Regions from separate parts of the Micrococcus sp. H39-S4 genome, predicted to be linked through region 2. Evidence: riboswitches for the same ligand, from Rfam matches in the RefSeq annotation. Region 2 holds a riboswitch; the other holds the start of a gene.
What was found. Region 2 has a riboswitch for S-adenosylmethionine ahead of O3T09_RS06160 (bifunctional o-acetylhomoserine/o-acetylserine sulfhydrylase). Riboswitches for the same ligand answer to the same signal wherever they lie in the genome.
Positions count from the first base shown of each region.

Region 1 (11,008 bases), on a different contig from region 2:
ACGACGACGGCGGGTGGCTCTGCGCGCCCGTCGACCTGGTGACGGGGCCCGGCAACGTGTACGTGGCCGCCGCCAAGCGCGCGCTCCAGGGCGTGATCGGCGTGGACGCCGAGGCCGGGCCGAGCGAGATCGCCGTGATCGCGGACGGCACCGCCCGCGCCGACTGGGTGGCCGCGGACCTGATCAGCCAGTCCGAGCACGACCCGCTGGCCGCCTCCGTGCTCATCACCGATTCCGAGGACCTGCTCCGGGACGTGCAGGCGGCGATCGAGGCGCAGGTGCCCGGGGCGTTCCACGAGGATCAGATCCGCGAGGCCCTCACCGGCCCCCAGTCCGGCGTGCTGCTGGTGCGGGACATGGACCAGGCCGTGGAGGTCTCCGACCGCTACGCCACCGAGCACCTCGAGATCCAGACGCGCGACCCCGAGGCCCTCGTGGGGCGCATCCGCAACGCCGGCGCCGTGTTCGTGGGCCCGCACGCCCCCGTGCCGCTGGGCGACTACTCGGCCGGGTCCAACCATGTGCTCCCCACCTCGGGGACGGCCCGGCACTCCTCCGGTCTGAACACGGTGACGTTCCTGCGCCTGCAGCAGCGCATCCGCTACACGGAGACCGGGCTCAAGGAGGTCGCGGACGGGATCGGCGTGCTGGCCGAGGACGAGCGCCTGCCCGCGCACGGCGCCGCGATCCGCGCCCGCTTCGCGTGAGGGGGCGGGCGTGAGCGGCGTCCGCATCGACGCGTGGCTGTGGGCCGTGCGGCTGTACAAGACCCGGTCGGCGGCCACGGCGGCCGTGCGCGCAGGCCACGTGCGCATCGACGGCGAGCCCGTGAAGGCGGCGACGCCCGTCGTCGTCGGGAACCGGGTGCGGGTGCGCCAGGACGGACGCGAGCGGATCCTCGAGGTCACGGGGCTGATCGCCAAGCGGGTGGGTGCCCCCGTGGCCCGGCAGCAGTATGTGGACCACTCCCCGCCGCCCGTGCCGCGTGAGCTGCTCGCGGTGCCGTACCGCGAGCGCGGCGCGGGCCGGCCCACCAAGCGTGACCGCCGGCAGCTGGACGCGCTGCGCGGCCGCGACCGACGCTGAGCGACTCAGTCCTCCCCGCGCCGTCATCCGCCGTCGTGATGGTGGCCTCATGCGGAGGGTGCGGTCAGCACCATCCGGAACGGCTTGTCGTTGTCCACCGTGACGGTGAACGTCATCGGCCCCGCCTCATCCACGGGGGGAGTCGCCGCCGACCAGCCGCCGCACAGCGCCTCCGACCCGGCCATCCAGGTCTTCGTTCCCCCGCCGCCCCGTGAGGTCCGGATCTCCGTCTCACCGGTGGCATCCGAAGGACACAGCACGATGACCCGAAGGACCGCACCCTGTTGGGCGTCCACGGTGATCTGCTGCGTGCCCGACCCGACCGCCTCCTCCAGGACGGACTCCTTCTCCGGGTCGAGATGGCCCGCATCCGGATGTCGGCGCGTGTACTCGACCAACGTCATCCCGTCCTCCTCGAACAGCGCGGCGGGGAGTGCTTCTTCGCCGGCCGGTGACGACGCGGACGAACCGGTGGCGGAGGTCGACCGGGTTGCCGAGGGGGCTGCTGACGTCGCGGTGACGGAGGACGCCGCAGCGGTGGAGGCCTTCGCGGTGGAGGAGACGCTGCCCGGGGAAGCGGAGCATCCCGAGATGGCGGTACCGAGGAGAGCCGCGACGACCACGGCGGCCGGCAATGCCGCAGGCTTCTTCTCGATGTCCATCCGCATGATCTGATCCCTCCCAGAGAACCGTCTGCGGGGGCCGCGGGCTGCGGTCTCGAGCTCCTCCCTCTCGAGTGAGATGATCCTGGCTGGGGATGCGCGGTGTGTCAAGCTTCACTTTGGGGAACTCTCATGACGCCGCGCGACCGCCGCGCTTTGACCGTCCCACGGACCCCTCCGTAGGCTTGGCTCAGAATCACGAGTTCCCGTCATTCACGGCCCTGGCCGGCGGGACGGCAACCCTCTCACGCAGTAGTGGGGTGCTCCAGGTGATGATTCGGCCCCTCGGACACCCCGACGGGCAAGTACCGCGCCTCCGCGGATCCGGGCGATCCGCGTTCCCGCCGTCTGCGGAGCCGCGCCAGTCATCGGAAGAGGACGCGCGCCATGACCCTGACCCACGAACCCCACACCGCCACGTGGGACACCGACCTGTCCCTCGGCAACCTCCGCTCCGGCCTCTCGGCCTTCCCCACCGGGGTCGTCGCGCTGGCAGGCCTCGCCGACGGCGTCCCCGAGGTGATGGTCTCCTCCTCCTTCGGCGTGGGCATCTCCTGGGAGCCGGCCCTCGTGTCCTTCTCCGCGCAGAACAGCTCCCGCACCTGGCCGCGCCTGCGCCGGGCCGGGGCGATCGGCGTCTCCCTGCTCGCGGCGGACCAGACGCCGCTGTGCCGCCAGCTGGCCTCCCGCGAGGGCGACCGCTTCGCCGGTCTCGACGTGCACCGCAGCCCGCACGACGCCCTGCTGATCGGGGGCTCCTCGCTCTGGCTCGAGACGCGGGTGCACGCCGAGGTCCCGGCGGGCGACCACACGGTGGTGCTGCTGGAGGTGACGGCCTTCGCGGATCACACGGACGCCGCTCCCCCGGCCGCCCTGCACCGCAACCTCTTCCACGGCCTGCGCGCGCTCTGAGCGAACTCCAGGTGAACAATCGGGCCCCTGGTTCCCGGTCGGCGAGATCCGTGCAATGATGGAGCCTGAAGTTGATCAAGCTGTATCCCGCCATCTTCACTGCTCGTCAGCCCGGCATCGCCGGCGTCGATGAGTGTTGGGCAAGCGGTTCAGTCTCGCCGCTTCACCCGCGTCCCACATCCGGGCCGCGGTCCAACACCGCCACCGCACCGCGGGGGCACATCGAAAGGACACCATCATGGCTGTCGGTACTGTCAAGTGGTTCAACGCTGAGAAGGGCTACGGCTTCATCGCCCCCGAGGACAACTCCGCGGACGTGTTCGTGCACTTCTCCGCCATCCAGGGCAACGGCTTCAAGGAGCTCCAGGAGAACGACCGCGTCGAGTTCGAGACCCAGGACGGCCCCAAGGGCCTCCAGGCCGCCAACGTGACGAAGCTCTGATCTTCGCCTGACGCACGGCTTCCGACGCCCCCGGTCCACACGGACCGGGGGCGTCGTCGTGTGTCAGGCGTCCACGCCCCGCCGCGCACTGCGCCGCACTCCGCCGTACGCCCGTTCGACCGCGGCGCTGCGACATCACCGCAGGGCTGCACTGCGGTGATGTCGCTGAGGCGCGGTCCTCCGGGGTGGGCCTCGTCCTGGCCCTGCGCGTCAGGCCGCGCCCCGCCGACCCACGTGGCGACGCAACAGCAGCACCACGCCCAGGGCCAGCAGATACCCGGCCGCGACGACCGCGAAGCCGGCCCGGTAGTCGCCCGTGACGTCGCGCAGCAGGCCCATCAGCAGCGGGCCCAGGGCGAAGCCGGCGTACATGCCCATCGAGTTCGCCCCGGTCGCACGGCCCAGCCGCTCGGCCGGCACCTCGCTCAACAGGCCCGCGTTGATCACCACGTTGGCGCCCAGCACCGTCAGTCCGTGCACCGCGGCGCCCACCCACAGCAGGACCGGCAGATCCAGCAGGTCCGCTGCGAGGAACACCAGGACGCCGGCCACGGCACCCAGGCAGATCACGGTCAGCAGGGTGGTGGGCCGGTCTCCGGAGCTCATCCGCCGGCTCCACCCGATCCGGGAGAGCACCCCCACCACCCCGGACACGGCCGCCGCGGCACCGCCGGCCACGAGCGTCATCCCCAGCGTCTCGACCGCGAACAGCGGCAGGTACGTGTTCGTGGCCTGCATGCCCAGGCCGGTGAGGAACGCGATCGCCGCGAAGAACCAGACCGTGGCCGGCAGGGGCGAGGTGTCCCGCCGTCGTCGTCCGCCGACGGGGCCGGTGGCCGGCGGCGGCGCCCCGGGCAGCGGCGGGGCGGCGACCAGCGCGAGCACCCAGAGCGCCCCGATGAGCACCGCGGCCCCCAGCGCGGCGCCCGTCCAGCCGAGGGCGAGGGACGCGGCCGGGAAGAACAGGCCGCCGACCAGCTGGGCCGCCTGCACGCCGGACTGCTTCACCCCGACCCACCCGATGCGCCTCTCCGGCGGCACCACGGTCCGGATGATCCGGTTCGTGGTGGGGTTGGAGATGGCCTGCGTGACGCCCGCGACGGCGGCCGCCGCGTACAGCACGGGCAGGGACGGGGCGACGGCGCCGAGCACGAGCGCCGCGGCGGTGCCGCCGAAGATGATGCTCAGCTGTGCGCGGGCGGACAGGCGGTCGGCGGCCCGGCCGAGGCCGAGCGAGGTGACGGCGGCCGCCGCGAACACGACCGTCATCACGGTGCCGAGCTGGCCCGAGGTGACGTCGAGCCGCTCCATCACGACCGTGGAGGAGGCGGAGACGCCGTAGTTGAACAGGGGCCCGGCGCCCATGGCCGCCAGCAGCACCCACAGCAGGGCCGTGGAGGGGCGGCGAGCGGCGGGGGCGGGCGGGGTCACGGCCCCAGGCTACGACCCCTCACGCGACGAGGCGGGAAATCCATCTCATGGGCGCCCGGGGGCGTCGTGTGAGGTGGATTTCCCGCCTCGAAAGGGGCGGGGGTGACTGCGGGGGTGGGTCAGCCGACGCGGCCCTCGCCGCGGTGCTCGCCCTCGACGCGGCCGGTGGTCCCCCGCTGGGTGACCTCCTCGCCGTCCTGGCGCTCGGGCCGCTCGCCGGCCTCCGCCGGCAGGCCCTCGTTCTCGTCGGTGGGCGTCTCGCCGGCGGTGGCGGCGGGTGCCGGATCCTGCGGGGCCCGACGACGGCCGCCGTGCGAGGACAGCGACTCACCCTCACCCAGCGAGCTGACGCGCGGCATCGGCGACGTGGTCAGCGGCACGGACTCGGTCCGCCGGGCGTCGACCAGCGTGGAGCCCGTCCCGGAGACGGGCGAGCCCTGCACTGGGGCGCCGGCCGCCTCGCGGCCCGGGATCAGCAGCTCGGAGCGCCACTGGGGGTCGCGCTCGGTGAGGTAGTCCACGCGGGCGTGCTCGCCGAAGTGGTCCGCGTCCGCCTCCTCCCAGTCCATGGCCCAGCCGGCGGGCGGGTCGTTGAGCAGCTCGTCCGTGCGCAGCCAATGGTAGATGGACGCGTACGAGCGGGTGCTCAGGTGGTCCACGCGGCGGCGCAGCATGCGGGTGTTCAGCTGGGACGGATGCGTCAGACCCATGGACGCCATGATCTGCACGGCCTCGCGCACGGTCAGGCGGTGGTAGTTGAAGACGCGGTTGCCCTTGTCCTCCACGTCGATGGCGCGCATCAGACGCGGGTCCTGCGTGGCCACCCCCACGGGGCACTCGTTCGTGTGGCACTTCTGCGCCTGGATGCACCCGGTGGCCATCATCATCGCGCGGGCGGACATGGTGAAGTCCGCGCCCTGGATCAGACGCTTGACGATGTCCGAACCGGTGGCGACCTTGCCGGCCGCGCCGAGCTTGATCATGTGGCGCAGGCCGGTGCCCACGAGCGCGTTGTGCACGAGCATGAGGCCCTCGGTCAGCGGGGTGCCCACGCGGTCCGAGTACTCGAGCGGGGCGGCGCCGGTGCCGCCCTCGGAGCCGTCCACGATGATGAAGTCGGGGGCGATCCGCTCCTCCCAGATGGCCTTGGTCATGGCCAGCACGTCCACGCGGGAGCCCACGCAGAACTTGATGCCGATCGGCTTGCCGTCCGAGAGCTCACGGAGCTGCTCGATGAACCTGACCATCTCGCGCGGGGTGCGGAACGCGGAGTGGGACGCCGGGGACAGGCAGTCCTTGTCCATCGGGATCTCACGGGCCTCGGCGATCTCGGGGGAGATCTTCTCCTTGGGCAGCATGCCGCCCAGGCCGGGCTTCGCGCCCTGGGAGATCTTGATGGTGATGCCCTTGACCTCGGGCAGCAGCGCCTTCTCGGCGAACTTCTCCGGGCTGAAGGTGCCGTCCTCGTTGCGGCAGCCGAAGTAGCCGGAGCCGATCTCCCAGAACAGGTCCGCGCCGTTGCCGCGGTGGTACTTGGTGAGGCCGCCCTCGCCGGTCTCGTGGATGAACCCGCCCAGGCCGGCGCCCTTGTTCATGGCAATCACGGCGTTGGCGGAGAGGGAGCCGAAGGACATGGACGAGATGTTCATCAGCGAGATGTCCACGGGCCGGCGGCAGTCCGGGCCGCCGATCCGCACCGTGGGGGGCTCCTCCGGCGGGTTGACCGGGGCGGTGGAGTGCAACAGGAACTCGTAGCCGATCTCCGAGGTGTCCCGCTCGGTGCCGAACGCCTTGTGGCTGTCCAGTCCCTTCGCACGGGCGTAGACGATCGAGCGGGTGTCCCGGTCGAACGGCTTGCCGTCGAAGTTGCGCTCGATGAAGTACTGCTGGATCTCGGGGCGGATCGACTCCAGCAGGTACCGCATGTGGCCGAGCACGGGGTAGTTGCGGAGGATCGCGTGCCGCTTCTGGGTCATGTCCCACACGGCGAGCACGAGCAGCGCCACCAGGAGCACCGCCAGCACCCACCACGCGCCGCCGCCGATGGCGGCCACCAGCACGACGACGAGCGCGGCCAGCGAGAGGGTCGCGACGATCAGGAGTCTGTTGTTCACCCGACCATCGTGCCCCATATCACTCGAACGTTCATCCTCGCCGCACTGTATCGAGGTCCCACGTGTGGGGCAGGGGCGTCCGGGCCGACGGCAGGGCCACGCTGCGCCGCCACTCGTGCAGCCACTCCGGCAGCGTCGGCTCCCCCGCGAGGTCGTGGCCGGCCGCCGCCGCGATCGCCCGGACCTCGTCGTTCTCCACGGGGCGGCCGTCCTTCGTGCGCAGGCGCGTGCAGATGTACGCGCGCACCGCGACGTCGCCGTCGACCACGACGCGCTGCTCGAACCACACTGCGCGCTCATCCAGGCCGATCATCCGCGTCTCCACGTCGAACCGCTGCCCCAGGGTCACCGAGCGGCGGAACGCGATCTGCTCGGCCTGCACCACAGGCGTCCAGCCGCGACGGCGGATCTCGTCCCACAGGCCGGTGCGGACCATCGCGTCGAAGCGGCCGAGGTCGAACAGCCCGAAGTACTGGCCGTTGTTGACGTGCAGGGCCATGTCCACGTCCGTGGGCAGGGCGCGCATCGGCAGCGTCGTCGGCTCCCAGAGTCCGGCGCGCGGGCGGCGACGCGCGCGGGCGACGACCCAGATCGTGCGGGGGATCAGATGCATCGGATGTTCCTCCTCGGGGTCACAGGACCCCCTCGGTCAGATGGTCCGGCGTGCCGAACCGGTGGGCGGTCACGGACACGGCCTGTTCGTGCAGGAACGGCAGCAGCTCCACCTCGCCGGCGCTCACCACGGGGCCAGCGTAGACCGCCACGTCGGGGGTGTCGCCGAGCGCCGCGTGGAGCGCGCTCCGCGCCGCCTCGGCCGCCTCCCGGTCGCCGGCCCAGTCGGCGACGAGCCGGATCCGTGCGTCGCCGCCGCCCTCCGCTGCGGGCGGGATGAGGGCCAGCCGCCGGGCGCGGTCGTGGAACGCGGCGTCGTCCTCGACGACGACGTCCACCGGCGCGGCCGTGCCGGAACCCTCCGTGCGGACGGACCGGACCAGCTCCTCCACCCGGCCGCGCACGGCCTCGGCCGAGAGCCCGTCCGCATCGGTCCCCTCCACGGTGGGGGTCGGGCCCAGGCTCACGGTCATGGGCGCCCCGGCGCGCAGGCCGGCGGAGACGATGCGCAGCAGGTGGTTGGCGGGCCCCGAGTGCCGCCGCACGAGGACCGGGGTGGGCACGTGACGCAGCACGTTCCGCTCGGCCTCGAGCGCGGAGACGTCCGTGGCCACCCCGAACACGGTGGTCCACGCGTGGGTGTCGAGGGCGCGGGCGGTCTCGAGCCAGGACGCGCCCGCACCGTCGGCCTCGGACCCGGGCCGTCCCTCTCCCCCGCCCCACGTGGGCGCGTCCTCCCAGTCCACGAGGCCGTGCAGGTAGTGCGGCCCGCCGGCCTTCGTGGTGGGGCCGACGACGGAACGCTTCCAGCCGCCGAAGGGCTGGCGGCGCACGATGGCCCCGGTGATGCCGCGGTTCACGTAGAGGTTGCCGGCGCGCACGCCGCGCAGCCACACGTCGATCTCCTCCCGGTCCAGCGAGTGCAGCCCGGAGGTGAGGCCGTAGTCCACGGCGTTCACGATCCCGATGGCCTCCTCGAGCGTCTCGGCCGTCATCACGGCCAGCACGGGGCCGAAGTACTCGGTGAGGTGGGCGTCGGCGCCGGGGCGTACGCCGGAGCGGATGCCCGGGCTCCACAGGCGACCCGTCTCGTCCAGCTGCCGCGGGCGCAGGGCCCACCGCTCCCCCGGGCCGAGCTCGGTGAGCCCGCGGCGCAGCTTCTCGCCGGGGGCCTCGATCACGGGGCCCATCTCGGCGCGCGGGTCCGCGGGGTGCGCCACGTGCAGGGACGAGGCGGCGTCCAGCAGCTGCCGGTGGAAGCGCTCGGAGGTGGCCACGGAGCCGACGAGCACCACGAGGGAGGACGCCGAGCACTTCTGGCCGGCGTGACCGAACGCGGACTGGACCACGTCCTTCGTGGCCAGGTCCAGATCCGCGGACGGGGTCACGATCACGGCGTTCTTGCCGGAGGTCTCGGCGAGCAGGTGCAGGTCGGGGCGCATCCCCTTGAACAGCCGTGCGGTGTCCCAGCTGCCGGTGAGGATGAGCCGCTCGACGGCCGGGTCGGTCACGAGCGCCGCGCCGACCTCCGCCTCGTCCTCGTCCGCCAGCGTCACCAGGCGCACGAGGTCCGCGGGGTCGTGCCCGGCGAGCGGGCCGCCGTCGTCGAACAGCCCCGAGTCCCGCAGCCCGGCCACGATCAGCTCCCACGCGACCGCGCCCGTCCGCTCGGACTGCGGGGCCGGCTTGAACACCACGGGCGAGCCGGCCCCGAGCGCGGCGAGGACGCCCCCGACCGGGATGGCCACGGGGAAGTTCCACGGCGGGATCACCAGGGTCAGGCGGACGGGCACGGCGCGGGCGCCCTCCACCGCGTCCAGGCCGCGTGCCAGGCGCGCGTAGTAGTGCGCGAAGTCCACGGCCTCGGAGACCTCGGGGTCGCCCTGGTCCAGGGTCTTGCCGGTCTCGGCGGCGGCCACCTCCAGCAGGCGGGCCCGGCCGGCGTGCAGGGCCCGTCCGACGGCGTCCAGCGCGTCGGCGCGCTCGTGGCCGGTGAGCGCGCCCCAGCGGGCGCCGGGGTCGGCGGTGGCGGCGATGGCGGCGCGGGCGTCGTCGGCCGTGGTGGCGCGGTGGGCGCGGACGGTGTCCGTCCCGAGGTCCGAGCCCGGGACGGCCGCGAGGATCCGGCGGGCCCACTCCCGGTTGCCGGGCAGCGCGGGGTCCGTGTCCGGGGTGTTGGCGAAGCCGTCCACGGGGGCGGGGGTCGGCCCGTCCTCCCCGCGGGACCGGTCCTGGAGGCGGTTCGGACGGGGCACGGCCGCGTCCAGGTGGCGCAGCGAGGCGCGGAAGCGCTCCTCCTCGCGGGCGAACAGGTCCGCGTCCGCGTCCAGGTCGAACACGGCGGACATGAAGTTCTCCGGGGAGGCGCCCTCCTCGAGGCGGCGCACGAGGTAGGAGATCGCCACGTCGAACTCCTCGGGCCGCACCACGGGCGTGTAGAGCAGCAGGGCGCCGACGTCGGCCCGGACGGCGGCGGCCTGGCCGGTGGCCATGCCGAGCAGCATCTCGAACTCCACCGCGGCCGGGTCGAGGCCGCGGTGCTCGATCAGCCGGTGGGCGAGGGCGACGTCGAAGAGGTTGTGCCCGGCCACGCCGATGCGCACGTGGGCCAGATGCTCCGGGGTGAGCGCGTAGTTGAGCACGCGCTTGTAGTTGGTGTCCGCCTCCTGCTTCGAGCCCACCGTGGCCAGCGGCCAGCCCGTGAGGGAGGCCTGCATCCGCTCCATGGGCAGGTTGGCGCCCTTGACCACGCGCACCTTGACCGGGGCGCCGCCGGCGGCGACGCGGCGCGCGGCCCACTCCTGCAGGCGCACCATGGCCGCGAGCGCGTCCGGCAGGTAGGCCTGCAGCACGATGCCGGCCTCGTAGTCGCGCAGGCCCGGCTGCTCGAGCAGGGCGGTGAACACGTTGAGCGTGAGGTCGAGGTCGCGGTACTCCTCCATGTCCAGGTTGATGAAGGTGTCCCGGTCCCGGGCGAGCTCGAACAGCGGGGTGAGCCGCTCGGTGATGTCCGCGACGGCCTCGTCGAACGCGTAGGGCGCGTGCGGGGCGGTGGCGGCGGAGACCTTGACGGACACGTAGTCGACGTCGTCGCGGCGGATCAGCGCGGCGATGCCCTCGAGTCGGCGGTCCGCCTCGCCCTGACCGAGGATCGCCTCGCCCAGCAGGTTGATGTTCAGCCGGGTGTGCTCGTCGCGCAGGGCCGCGATGGCCTTGCCGAGCTGCCGGTCCCGCGCGTCGACGATCAGGTGGGAGACCATGCGCCGCAGCACGCGGCGGGCCGTGGGGACGGCGATGCGCGGCACGAGCGGGGCCGCGCGGCCGCCGACGCCGAGGACGGCGCGCAGGGCCGGGGGCAGGAAGCCGGGGGCGCGGCCGGCGAGCTCCCGCAGCGCCCGGGCGGCGATCGCGGGGTCCTCGGGGCGGACCACGTGGTCCACGAAGCGCACGATGAAGTCGAGGCCGCCCGGCTCCTTCAGGGCGCCCGCCAGCTGGCGGGCCGCGAAGTCGGCCTCATGGTCGCGGGACTCGGCGAGCCAACGCCGCACCTGCGCGACGGCGTCGTCGGCGAGGGCGTGCAGGTCGGCGGGGTCGGGGATCCCGCCGGTCGCGCCGAGGACCCGGTCGAGATCGTCGTGGTCCTGGGCGGAGAACATCGCGGTCATGGCCGCACTCTGCACGTGTGCCGGGTCACAGGTCAAACCGCCGCGGCTTCCTGTCAGACGCCTATGCTCGATGGACATCCCCTC
Region 1 is NZ_JAPVLT010000002.1:227,857-238,864, forward strand. It holds gene hisD (histidinol dehydrogenase) at 1-707, shown strand, start outside; gene O3T09_RS03085 (RNA-binding S4 domain-containing protein) at 718-1,086, shown strand; gene O3T09_RS03090 (hypothetical protein) at 1,134-1,754, opposite strand; SAM riboswitch class IV at 1,943-2,062, shown strand; gene O3T09_RS03095 (flavin reductase family protein) at 2,136-2,660, shown strand; gene O3T09_RS03100 (cold-shock protein) at 2,899-3,102, shown strand; gene O3T09_RS03105 (MFS transporter) at 3,313-4,533, opposite strand; gene O3T09_RS03110 (FMN-binding glutamate synthase family protein) at 4,653-6,665, opposite strand; gene O3T09_RS03115 (acyl-CoA thioesterase) at 6,679-7,260, opposite strand; gene O3T09_RS03120 (bifunctional proline dehydrogenase/L-glutamate gamma-semialdehyde dehydrogenase) at 7,280-10,924, opposite strand.
Region 1: it holds a riboswitch for S-adenosylmethionine, as region 2 does, so the genes downstream of both, O3T09_RS03095 (flavin reductase family protein) here and O3T09_RS06160 (bifunctional o-acetylhomoserine/o-acetylserine sulfhydrylase) in region 2, are expected to answer to the same signal.

Region 2 (11,008 bases):
AGACGTGGAGGCCTCGGCATGAGCGCGCGCACCACGGTCCCGGGCCTGCTCGTGGTCGCCAAGGCCGCCGCGCGCGCCGGCGCGGACGTCCTGGCCCGGCGCTGGACCGGTCACCACCCGGCCGTCCCGCTGGGCGTCGAGGAGATCGGCGCGCAGACGAAGTCCTCCGGCTCCGACTGGGTCACCGACTACGACCGCCGCGCCGAGCAGGCCGTCCGGGAGGTCATCGCCGGCTACCGCGCCTCGGACGAGATCACCGGCGAGGAGTACGGCGCCACCCGTCCGGCCGAGCCGTCCGGGTACCGCTGGTCCATCGACCCGCTGGACGGCACCACGAACTTCGTGCGCGGCCTGCCGCAGTTCTGCACCTCGGTGGGCGTCACCGGTCCGGTGGACGCCGAGACCGCCGACCTGTTGGGGGTGGCCGAGGGCACCGAACGCTGGCTGGCCGGCGTTGTGGCGGCGCCCGCGCTGGGGCGCACCTGGTTCGCGAGCGCGGGCCGGGGTGCCTTCAGCACCGCGGACGCGACGACGGCGGGCGTGGACGTGCCCGACCGCGATGCCGCCCCCGTGCGGCTCACCGGTCCCGTGCCGGGGCGCTCGGGGCGGCTGCTCGCCACCGGCTTCGGCTACGACCCCGCCCGCCGGGCCCTGCAGGTGCGGGCGCTCGCGGCCCTGCTGCCCGCGTTCGGGGACGTGCGACGGATCGGCTCGGCGGCGCTGGACCTGTGCATGGTCGCCGACGGCACCCTGGACGCGTACGCCGAGTTCGGCACGCAGGAGTACGACTGGGCCGCCGGCGCGCTGGTGGCGGAGGAGGCCGGCGTCGCGGTCACGCGGCCCGCCTCGGCGGACGGCACGGCACATCCTGACTGGATGGTGGCCGGCGACGTGGACGCGGCCGCCCTGGCCGCCGTGACGGGGGAGACGGCATGAGGCGGATCGTCGGAGACCCGTGGTTCTACCCGGTCCTGTTCGTGGCCGGCGGCCTGGCGTTCGTGATCGCCGGGACGCGCCTGCAGCAGGTCGGCATGATCGTGGCCGGGCTCGTCCTGGCCGGCTACGCGGTCACGTACCGGTGGGCGGTCCGGGTCCGCTCACGGCCGTTCGCCGGCGCGCAGGCGCACGTCGAGCGCGGCGGCGTCGTCGTGTTCTGGCGGCCGGGCTGCCCGTTCACGAGGCGGCTGGTCAAGGAACTGACGGCGCAGGAGCGGGAGCGCGCCTACTGGGTGAACATCTGGCAGGAGCCGGCGGCCGCGACGTTCCTCGCGGGGCTGCACGAGGCGCGCGACGGCCACCCCCACCAGGCCGTGCCCACCGCCTGGCTGCGTCGGCGCGACTACGTCGTGGCCACGGACGCGACCCGCGCCCGCCTGAAGGACACGCTGCGCCAGCGCGCCGGGGTCGACGCATGAGCGCCCTCGTCCGCCCGCTGCGCCCCGAGGACCACGAGGCGGTCGCCGAGCTCACCCTGGCGTCCTATGTCGACGGCGGCCACATCGCCCCCGACGACGCCTACGTGAGGACCCTCATGGACGTGGCCGACCGGGCCGGCCGCGCGGAGGTGCTCGTGGCCGAGGTCGGCGGCGAGGTGGCCGGGTCCGTGGTGCTCACCCCGCCCGGCTCGCCCCTGGCCGAGACCTCCGGCGACGGGGAGTACGAGTTCCGCATGCTCGCCGTGCACCCGCGGTTCCACCGCCGCGGGGTGGGCGGCGCCCTGCTGGCCGAGATCGTGGCGCGGGCCCGCGCCGAGGAGGGCGTGGACGCCGTCGTGCTGACCACCATGCCCTCCATGACCGGCGCCCACCGGATGTACGAGCGCGCCGGCTTCGTGCGCGTCCCGGAGCGGGACTGGTTCCTCGCGGACGTGGTGCCGGACCTCGACCCGGCCGACGAGACCGGCCCGTTCCTCGTCTACCGGCTCGCGCTGGACTGACCCCGGGCGGGAGATCGGCGCCGGGACCCCATGCGGGGCGGGAAATCCCTGTCATGCGGGCCCGGGGAGCCGCAGTGGGGTGGATTTCCCGCCCCGAAGCGGTGGCGGCGGCCGTCCAGGCCCCGGCACTAGACTCGATTCCGATGTGGCCGCCGCCGCGCCGGCGTCGTCCACCCCGCCCCGACCCGTCACACGAGGAGATCCATGCCTGAGATCACCCGGGATCAGGTGGAGCATCTGGCTCGCCTGGCCCACATCCGGATGACCGACGAGGAGCTGGACACGATGTCCGGCGACCTGGAGAAGATCCTGGAGCACGTCTCCGCGGTCCAGGACGCCGCGGGCGACGACGTGACGCCGACGTCCCACCCCATCGCGCTGGAGAACGTGTTCCGCGAGGATGTGCCCGCCGGCATGCTCACGCAGGAGGAGGCCCTCGACCAGGCGCCGGACTCCGAGGACGGCCAGTTCAAGGTCCCCGCCATCCTGGACGGAGAGTGATCACCCCATGACCGAGACGTTCGACGTGAACGCGACCCTCGGCGCCGACGAGCTCGTCCGGCTCACCGCGCTGCAGATGGCCGAGCGCCTGCGCGCCGGCACAACCACCTCCGTGGAGCTCGTCCAGGCCCACCTGGACCGCATCGCGGCCCACGACGGCGACGTGCGCGCCGACGCCGACGGCGACCGCGGCGTGCGCGCCTACCTCCACGTGAACACGGACGAGGCCCTCGCCGTCGCCGCCGAGGTGGACGCGATCCGCGCCGCCGGCGGCCCCGAGGCCGACGCCCTGCACCCGCTGGCCGGCGTGCCCGTGGCCGTGAAGGACAACATCGTCACGCGCGGCCAGCCGACCACGGCCGCCTCCCGCATGCTCGAGGGCTGGCTCAGCCCGTACGACGCCACGGTGGTGGCCCGCCTCCGCGAGGCCCGCCTGCCGATCCTCGGCAAGACCAACCTCGACGAGTTCGCCATGGGCGGCTCCACCGAGCACTCCGCGTTCGGCGTCACCCGCAACCCGTGGGACGGGGACCGCGTGCCCGGCGGCTCGGGCGGCGGGTCGGCGGCCGCCGTCGCCGCCTTCCTGGCCCCCTTCGCCCTCGGCTCGGACACCGGCGGCTCCGTCCGCGAGCCCGCCGCGTTCACCGGCACGGTCGGCGTGAAGCCCACCTACGGCGCGGTCTCCCGCTACGGCCTGATCGCGATGGCCTCCTCGCTGGACCAGATCGGCCCCGCCGCCCGCACCGTGGCCGACGCCGCGGCGCTGCAGCAGGTCATCGGCGGCCACGACCCGCAGGACTCCACGTCCCTGGCCGACGCGCCGGCGGACCTGACCGCCGCGGCCCGCGGCCGCGACCTGGCGGGGCTGCGCGTCGGCGTCGTGACGGACCTGCCGGCGGAGGCGTTCCACCCGGGCATCCGGGCCGGCTTCGACGAGCACGTCGCCGCCCTGCGTGAGGCCGGCGCGGAGATCGTGGAGGTCTCGTGCCCCAGCTTCGACGCCGCCCTCGGCGCGTACTACCTGATCATGCCCTCGGAGGCCTCCTCCAACCTGGCCCGCTTCGACGGCGTCCGCTACGGCCACCGCGTGGTGCCCGACGGCGGCGGCACGATCGAGCAGGTTATGGGCGCCACCCGCGCCGCCGGCTTCGGCGCCGAGGTCAAGCGCCGCATCATCCTGGGCACCTACGCGCTGTCCGCCGGCTACTACGACGCCTACTACGGCTCCGCGCAGAAGGTCCGCACGCTCGTGCAGGAGGACTTCGCCCGCGCCTTCGAGCAGGTGGACGTCATCCTCACGCCCACCGCGCCGACCCCGGCGTTCGAGCTGGGCGCCAAGACGGACGACCCGATGACCATGTACGTCAACGACCTGGCCACCATCCCGGCCAACCTCGCCGGCATCCCGGGCATGTCCGTGCCGGGCGGCGTCGTCGACGGGCTGCCCTACGGCCTGCAGCTGATGGCCCCGGCGCGCGAGGACGCCCGCCTGTACGAGGCCGGCGCCGCGCTCGAACGCCTCGTGGCCCAGCGCCGGGGCGGGCCGGTGTGGGCCGAGGCCCCCGAGCTGGAGAAGGGCGCGCAGCGCGCCACCACCGCGACCACGGCAGGAGGCCGGGCATGAGCCACGCAGAGCAGACCATGGACTTCGCGGAGGCGATGGAGCGCTTCGACCCCGTGCTGGGCTTCGAGGTGCACGTGGAGCTGAACACCGCCACGAAGATCTTCTCCTCGGCGCCCAACACGTTCGGCGACGAGCCGAACACCAACGTGACCCCGCTCGACCTCGGCCTGCCCGGCACCCTGCCGGTGCTCAACCGCAAGGTCGTGGAGTACGCGATCCGCCTGGGCGTGGCCCTGGACGCGCAGGTCGCCGAGACCTGCCGGTTCGCGCGGAAGAACTACTTCTACCCGGACACGCCGAAGAACTTCCAGACCTCCCAGTACGACGAGCCGATCGTCTTCGACGGCCACCTGGACGTCGAGCTGGAGGACGGCGAGGTCTTCCGCGTGGAGATCGAGCGCGCGCACCTCGAGGACGACGCCGGCAAGCTCACCCACGTGGGCGGCTCCGGACGGATCCAGGGCGCCTCCGCGTCTCTCGTCGACTACAACCGTGCGGGCGTGCCGCTCATCGAGATCGTCACCAAGCCGATCGTCGGCGCCGGCGCGCGGGCCCCCGAGCTGGCCCGCGCCTACGTCACCGCGATCCGGGACATCGTGCAGGCCATCGACATCTCCGACGCGCGGATGGAGCGCGGCAACGTCCGCTGCGACGCGAACGTCTCGCTGATGCCCAAGGGCGCCACCGAGTTCGGCACCCGCACCGAGACGAAGAACGTGAACTCCACGCGCGCCGTGCAGCACGCGGTCACCCACGAGATCCAGCGCCAGGCCGCGGTGCTCGCCGCGGGCGGCACCGTGACGCAGGAGACCCGCCACTGGCACGAGGACACCCGCAGCACCACCTCGGGCCGCCCGAAGTCGGACGCGGACGACTATCGGTACTTCCCCGAGCCGGACCTCGTGCCCGTGCACGTGGACGCCGCGTGGGTCGAGCGCGTGCGCGCGGCCATGCCCGAGCTGCCGGCCGTGCGGAACAAGCGGCTCAAGGCCGAGTGGGGCTTCTCGGACGAGGAGTTCCGCGACGTCGTCAACGCCGGCGTCCTGGACGAGATCGTCGCGACCGTGGAGGCCGGCGCCTCCGCGGCGGCCGCCCGCAAGTGGTGGATGGGCGAGATCGCCCGCCTGGCGAACGTCCGTGAGGTCGCCGTCGCCGAGCTGGGGATCACCCCGGCGCACGTGGTGGAGGTCGAGGAGCTGATCGCCGCGAAGACGATCAACGACAAGATCGCCAAGCAGGTGCTCGGTCTGGTGGCCGACGGCGAGGGCGCCCCGAAGGAGGTCGTCTCGGCGAAGGGCCTGGCCGTGGTGTCCGACGACGGCGCGCTCACCGAGGCCGTCGACGCCGCGATCGCCGCCAACCCGGACGTGGCCGAGAAGATCAAGGGCGGCAAGATGGCCGCCGTCGGCGCCCTGATCGGCCCGGTCATGAAGGCCACCCGCGGGCAGGCCGACGCCGGCCGCGTCCGCGAGATCGTCCTGGAGCGCCTGGGCGTGTCCTGACGACCGCGCGGGCCCTCAGCCGTCCAGGGCGGTGAGGGCCCGCGCCACGCGGGGCAGGGTCTTGCGCAGCAGGCGCCGCCAGGACCCCGCGGCCAGCCCGCCGACGATCGCGTCCCGGGCCGCCGCGTCGTCGAGCGTCTCCAGGGCCATCGCCCCGAGCCACACGCGGGCCCGGCGCGCCTCGGCCGCGTCCCGGGCCAGGTCGGGCACCTTCTCCTCGCCGTGCCAGAGCGCCAGGTAGGCCACGTTGAGGGCGGGGTCCCACGCGCACGCGAAGTCCCAGTCCAGCACCCCGGCCAGCGCCCAGCGCAGCGGGGCGCGCGGGTCCTCGTCCTCGGGCACGGCGCGCCAGCGCATGTTGTGCCCGGCCAGGTCGCCGTGCACGAGCGACGGCGGCACGGGCGGCGCGGCGGTCCACGTCGTCACCGCGTCCGCGAGGGCAGCCACCGCGTCCGGCCACGCCTCGGCGCCCAGCCGCGCGTCGACGTCGTGCCCCTCCCACGCGCCCAGGCGCGCGGCGACCGCCCCCGGCAGCGCCGCGACGTGCCGGGCGCGCTCCGGCGTCCACGGGCCGCGGAACGCGAACGGGCGGCCGAGGTGCGGGGCGATCCGCGGGTCGGTGACGTCCACGGCGGCGAGGTCGTCGAGGACGCCGCGCAGCACGGCCGGATCGCCCTCGTGCGGCGGGTGCGGCCCGCCCGGGAGGAAGCGCTGCAGCACCGCGGCGCCCGGGCCCGCGGGGACGGGGTCCGAGAGGGCGACCGGGACGGCCCACGGCACGTCGCGCTCGGCCAGGGCCGAGGCGAGCCCGTCGAGGAGGGCCAGGCGCCGGGGCAGGTGCGCCGCGGGGTCCCGCTCGGGCGCCCACCGCGCGGCGGGGGCGGCGCCGACCTCGTGGGCCCGCGTCATCCGGAGGACGCCGACGTCCTCGAGCACCAGCACGCGGTGGAACTGCCCGCCCTCCTCCACGGACGCCGCGGCCCAGTCGGCTGTGCGGAGCCGGCGGGCGAGGGCGGGGTCGAGGCCGGGGCGGAGGTGCTGCAGGGCGCGGTGGACCAGCTCGAGCTCGCTGGGGGCAGGCGGGGAGACCACACGACCACGCTAACCCTCCCTCCGCCCTCCCGGACTTTCGAACGTGACATCGGGGGAATGGGGACTTTCGAACGGGAGACAGGCCCTCCCTCACGTTCGAAAGCGCCCGGGGGGAGAGGGGCGGGCGGATACTGGGGGGCATGCCCGCCACCCCGCGCACGTCCCGCTCCCAGGCCGGCCCGGCCGTCCGACCCGCCCCCGCGCTGCCCGCCCCCTCGGCGCGCACGGTGCGGTGGGAGATCGCGATCGTCCTCGGCCTCTCTCTGGGGAAGTCGGCGGTCTACGCGATCGTCCAGCTCATCGACAAGGCCACCCAGGCCCCGCTCGGCGAGCAGACCACCGTCCTCAACCCGGCCCTGGCCGACCGCTGGGTGTTCGACCTGACCTATCAGCTGCTCGGCATCGGGTTCGCGCTGGTGCCGGTGGCCCTCGTGCTGCACCTGATGCACCTGCGCGGCCGGAACCCGTTCCGGGTGCTCGGCCTCGACCTGCGCCGCCCCGGCCGCGACCTGGCCTGGGGCCTGGGCCTGTTCGCGGCCATCGGGCTGGGCACGCTCGGCGTCTACGCCGCCGGCCGGGCCCTGGGGATCACGACGGCGATCGTCGGCTCGGCGCTCGGGGAGAGCTGGTATCAGGTGCCGGTCCTGCTGCTCTCCGCGCTGCGGCACGGACTGCTGGAGGAGGTCATCGTGGGCGCCTGGCTCGTCGACCGGCTCGGGTATCTGCAGCGGCTGCGCGCCGCGGGCCTGGCGCGCGATCCGGCGCCGGCCGTGCCGTCGTCGTGGGTGAGCGCCGAGGGGCTGTACCTGCCGACCCGCGCGGCCGTGGTGGTGCTCGCCCTCGCGCTGCTGCGCGGGGCGTACCACCTGTACCAGGGGATCGGGCCGGGCGTGGGCAACGCCCTGTTGGGCGTGGTGTTCGCGCTCGTGTTCCTGCGGGTGCGCCGGGTGATGCCCCTGGTCATCGCGCACGCGCTGCTGGACGCCGTCGGGTTCGTCGGCTACCCGCTGCTGGCGCGGGCGGGGCTGCTCGGCTGAGCGGCCCCGCCCCCGCGCTCAGAGCGTGACCTCGCCCTTCGGGGTGCGGAAGGTGACCGAGACGATGCCCGGGGTGCCGGAGGGCGCGACGTACTCGATGTTCACGTCCTGGACCTGGCCGTCCTCGTCGTCGCCGAGCCACTCGGCGAGGCGCTCGGGGGAGCCGGCGATGTTCAGGCGCTCGATGGTGGCCTGCGGCTCGGCCGCCTGCGAGGGGTGCATGTCCTCCTGGCCGTCGGCCCAGCGCAGGATGAACGGCAGCTGCGGGTCCGCGAGGGTTCCCTTGATGCCGATCTGGCGCCAGGACAGCTCGCGGCCGTCCGGGAAGCGACGGTTGCCGGGGACGGCCTCGCGGCCGAGGCGGCGCTCGAACCGGCCGATGTCCGGGGTGGCCACCGCCCAGCTCATCCAGCCGCCGCCCTGCTCGGTGCGGGCGCGCACGAGCTGGCCGAACGGCGCGCTGAGGGAGGCCGGGTGGTCCAGGGCCTCGACGACCTCCAGATACTGCCTTTCCGTCATGGGGAAGAGCGCGTTCTGGGTGCCGAAACGTGGGTGGACACCGCCCTTGATCCGCTCGATGCCCAGCGTCTCGGCGATGCGGGCGACCGTGGCGTCCAGGCCCTCGGGGCCGGCGGCGTAGGACACGTGGTCCATGCGACAGGTGTGCACTGCGCTGTTCCTCTCCGTTCCCGGGCTGCCCCGGGGGTTGACCTGGTGCGAGTCCAGGGGCGTCGAGCCCTTGACGGGTCGGGCGCCCCGTGCGGAGAGCGTATCCACGTGTGACACGCGTGACGAAATCGTGGCGGGGCGGCGGGCTACACTCGGAGGCACGGTCACGAGAGTCAGCAACAGGCCCCGGCATGCTGACCGGCAACCCTCCTTCCGCGGTGGGGTGCCCCGGGTGACGACCAGGCCGGCCCCACAACGGACGCCGGCAAGCGCGGGCCGATCCCACGGCCCCTCTCGACGGCGCCGGGTCATCTCCGGCACCTCGACGACGCCGGTCCGCGGATCGGCACGTCGGCCGGCGGGCGGGGCGGCCGGGTCCGGCCCCTGAACCCTTCAGGAGGGTCCGCCATGACCGACCAGCCCACCCCGACCCCCGACGCCTGGGGCTTCTCCACCGCGCAGGTCCACGCGGGCGTCGCCGTCGGCCAGCACGCCTTCGGTGCGACCGCCCTGCCGATCTTCCAGACCACCTCGTACGACTTCCCGTCCGCCCAGGTGGCCGCGGACCGGTTCGCGCTCAAGGACCTCGACCCGCTCTACACCCGCATCGGCAACCCGACGCAGGGCCCGGTGGAGGAGAAGATCGCCGCGCTCGAGGGCGGTGTGGGCGCGCTGCTGCTGGCCTCCGGTCAGGCGGCGACGACGTTCGCGATCCTCAACCTCGCCGGCGCCGGCGACCACGTGGTCGCCTCGGCCAGCCTCTACGGCGGCACGCAGAACCTGTTCAAGCACACCCTCGCCAAGGTCGGCGTCGAGACGACGTTCGTGACCGACCCGGACGACCTCGAGTCCTGGCGCGCCGCCGTGAAGCCGAACACCAAGGCGTTCTTCGGCGAGACCCTCGGCAACCCGCGCGGGGACGTCCTGGACGTGCGCGCCGTCGCCGACGCCGCCCACGAGGCCGGCGTGCCGCTGATCGTGGACAACACGCTGGCCACCCCGTACCTGCTGCGACCGATCGAGCACGGCGCGGACGTCGTCACCCACTCCGCCACGAAGTACCTCGGCGGGCACGCCGCGGCCATCGCGGGCGTGATCGTCGACGCCGGCACGTTCGACTACGCGCAGCACGCCGAGCGGTTCCCCGGCTTCAACGAGCCGGACGAGTCCTACCACGGCCTCGTGTACGCGCGGGACCTCGGGGTGGGCTCGCCGCTCGGCGCCAACCTGGCCTTCATCCTCAAGGCGCGCGTGCAGCTGCTGCGCGACTACGGCTCGGCCATCTCCCCGTTCAACGCCTTCCTGGTGAACCTCGGCCTGGAGACCCTGTCCCTGCGCATGGAGCGGCAGGTGGCCAACGCGGCCGCGGTGGCGCGCTGGCTGGAGGGCCGCGACGACGTCGAGCACGTGGTCTACGCCGGCCTGGAGTCCAGCCCGTGGCACGAGCGGGCCCAGCGCTACCTGCCGAAGGGCGCGGGCGCGTTCGTCTCCTTCGAGATCGCGGGCGGCCGCGAGGCCGGGGCCGCGTTCGTGGACGGGCTCACCCTGCACCACCACGTGGCCAACATCGGTGACGTCCGCTCGCTCGTGGTGCACCCGGCCTCGACCACCCACTCCCAGCTCACCGACGACGAGCAGCGCGCCGCCGGCGTCACCCCCGGTCTGGTGCGGCTCTCACTCGGAGTGGAGGACGTCGAGGACATCCTCGCCGACCTCGAGCGCGGCTTCGCGGCCGCCGCCCGCCGCGGCGACGACGACGCGGGGGAGCGGGCATGACCGCCGTCGCCACGCGTCCGTCGCGCACCGCGCTGCCCCGCGGCGGCCGCCACCGCCTGCGGGTCGGCGAGCTGCGCACCGAGACCGGCGGGCTGCTGCCCGACGTCGAGCTGGCCTACGAGACCTGGGGCACCCTCGCCGCCGACGGCTCCAACGCCGTGCTCGTGCTGCACGCCCTCACCGGCGACGCGCACGTGGCCGCGCACGAGGAGGACCCGACGCCGGGCTGGTGGGACGCCCTCGTCGGCCCGGGCCGCGCCGTGGACACGGACCGGTGGTTCGTGGTCGCCCCCGCCATGATCGGCGGCTGCCACGGCTCCACCGGGCCCTCGACGCCCGCCCCCGACGGGCGGCCCTGGGGCTCCCGGTTCCCGTTCCTCACGCTGCGGGACGCGGTCGAGGCCGAGCGGCGCCTGGCCGACCACCTCGGGATCGGCGCCTGGCGCGCCGTGATCGGCGGATCGATGGGCGGGGCCCGCGCCCTCGAGTGGGCCGCGACCCACCCCGCGCGCGTCGCCGGGGTGGGTGTGCTGGCCGCCACCGCGGCCTCCTCCGCCGACCAGATCGCGTGGGGGCAGGCCCAGACCGCGGCCATCCGCCTCGACCCGGACTTCCAGGGCGGCGACTACTACCCCGGCCCCGGCCCCGTGGCCGGCCTGGGCATCGCCCGGCGCATCGCCCACACCACCTACCGCACGGCGGGAGAGCTCGGCCAGCGGTTCGGCCGGGAACCGCAGGGCGTCGAGGACCCGTTCGGCGCCGTCGTCGGGGTGCCGGGCGGGCGCGGGCGCTACGCCGTGGAGTCCTACCTGGACCACCAGGCGGCCAAGCTCACCGACCGGTTCGACGCGAACTCCTACCTCGTGGTCAC
Region 2 is NZ_JAPVLT010000004.1:228,873-239,880, forward strand. It holds gene ligA (NAD-dependent DNA ligase LigA) at 1-22, shown strand, start outside; gene O3T09_RS06115 (inositol monophosphatase family protein) at 19-936, shown strand; gene O3T09_RS06120 (hypothetical protein) at 933-1,415, shown strand; gene O3T09_RS06125 (GNAT family N-acetyltransferase) at 1,412-1,936, shown strand; gene gatC (Asp-tRNA(Asn)/Glu-tRNA(Gln) amidotransferase subunit GatC) at 2,141-2,437, shown strand; gene gatA (Asp-tRNA(Asn)/Glu-tRNA(Gln) amidotransferase subunit GatA) at 2,445-4,061, shown strand; gene gatB (Asp-tRNA(Asn)/Glu-tRNA(Gln) amidotransferase subunit GatB) at 4,058-5,563, shown strand; gene O3T09_RS06145 (phosphotransferase) at 5,579-6,655, opposite strand; gene O3T09_RS06150 (CPBP family intramembrane glutamic endopeptidase) at 6,796-7,692, shown strand; gene O3T09_RS06155 (VOC family protein) at 7,711-8,346, opposite strand; SAM riboswitch class IV at 8,524-8,639, shown strand; gene O3T09_RS06160 (bifunctional o-acetylhomoserine/o-acetylserine sulfhydrylase) at 8,770-10,137, shown strand; gene metX (homoserine O-acetyltransferase MetX) at 10,134-11,008, shown strand, end outside.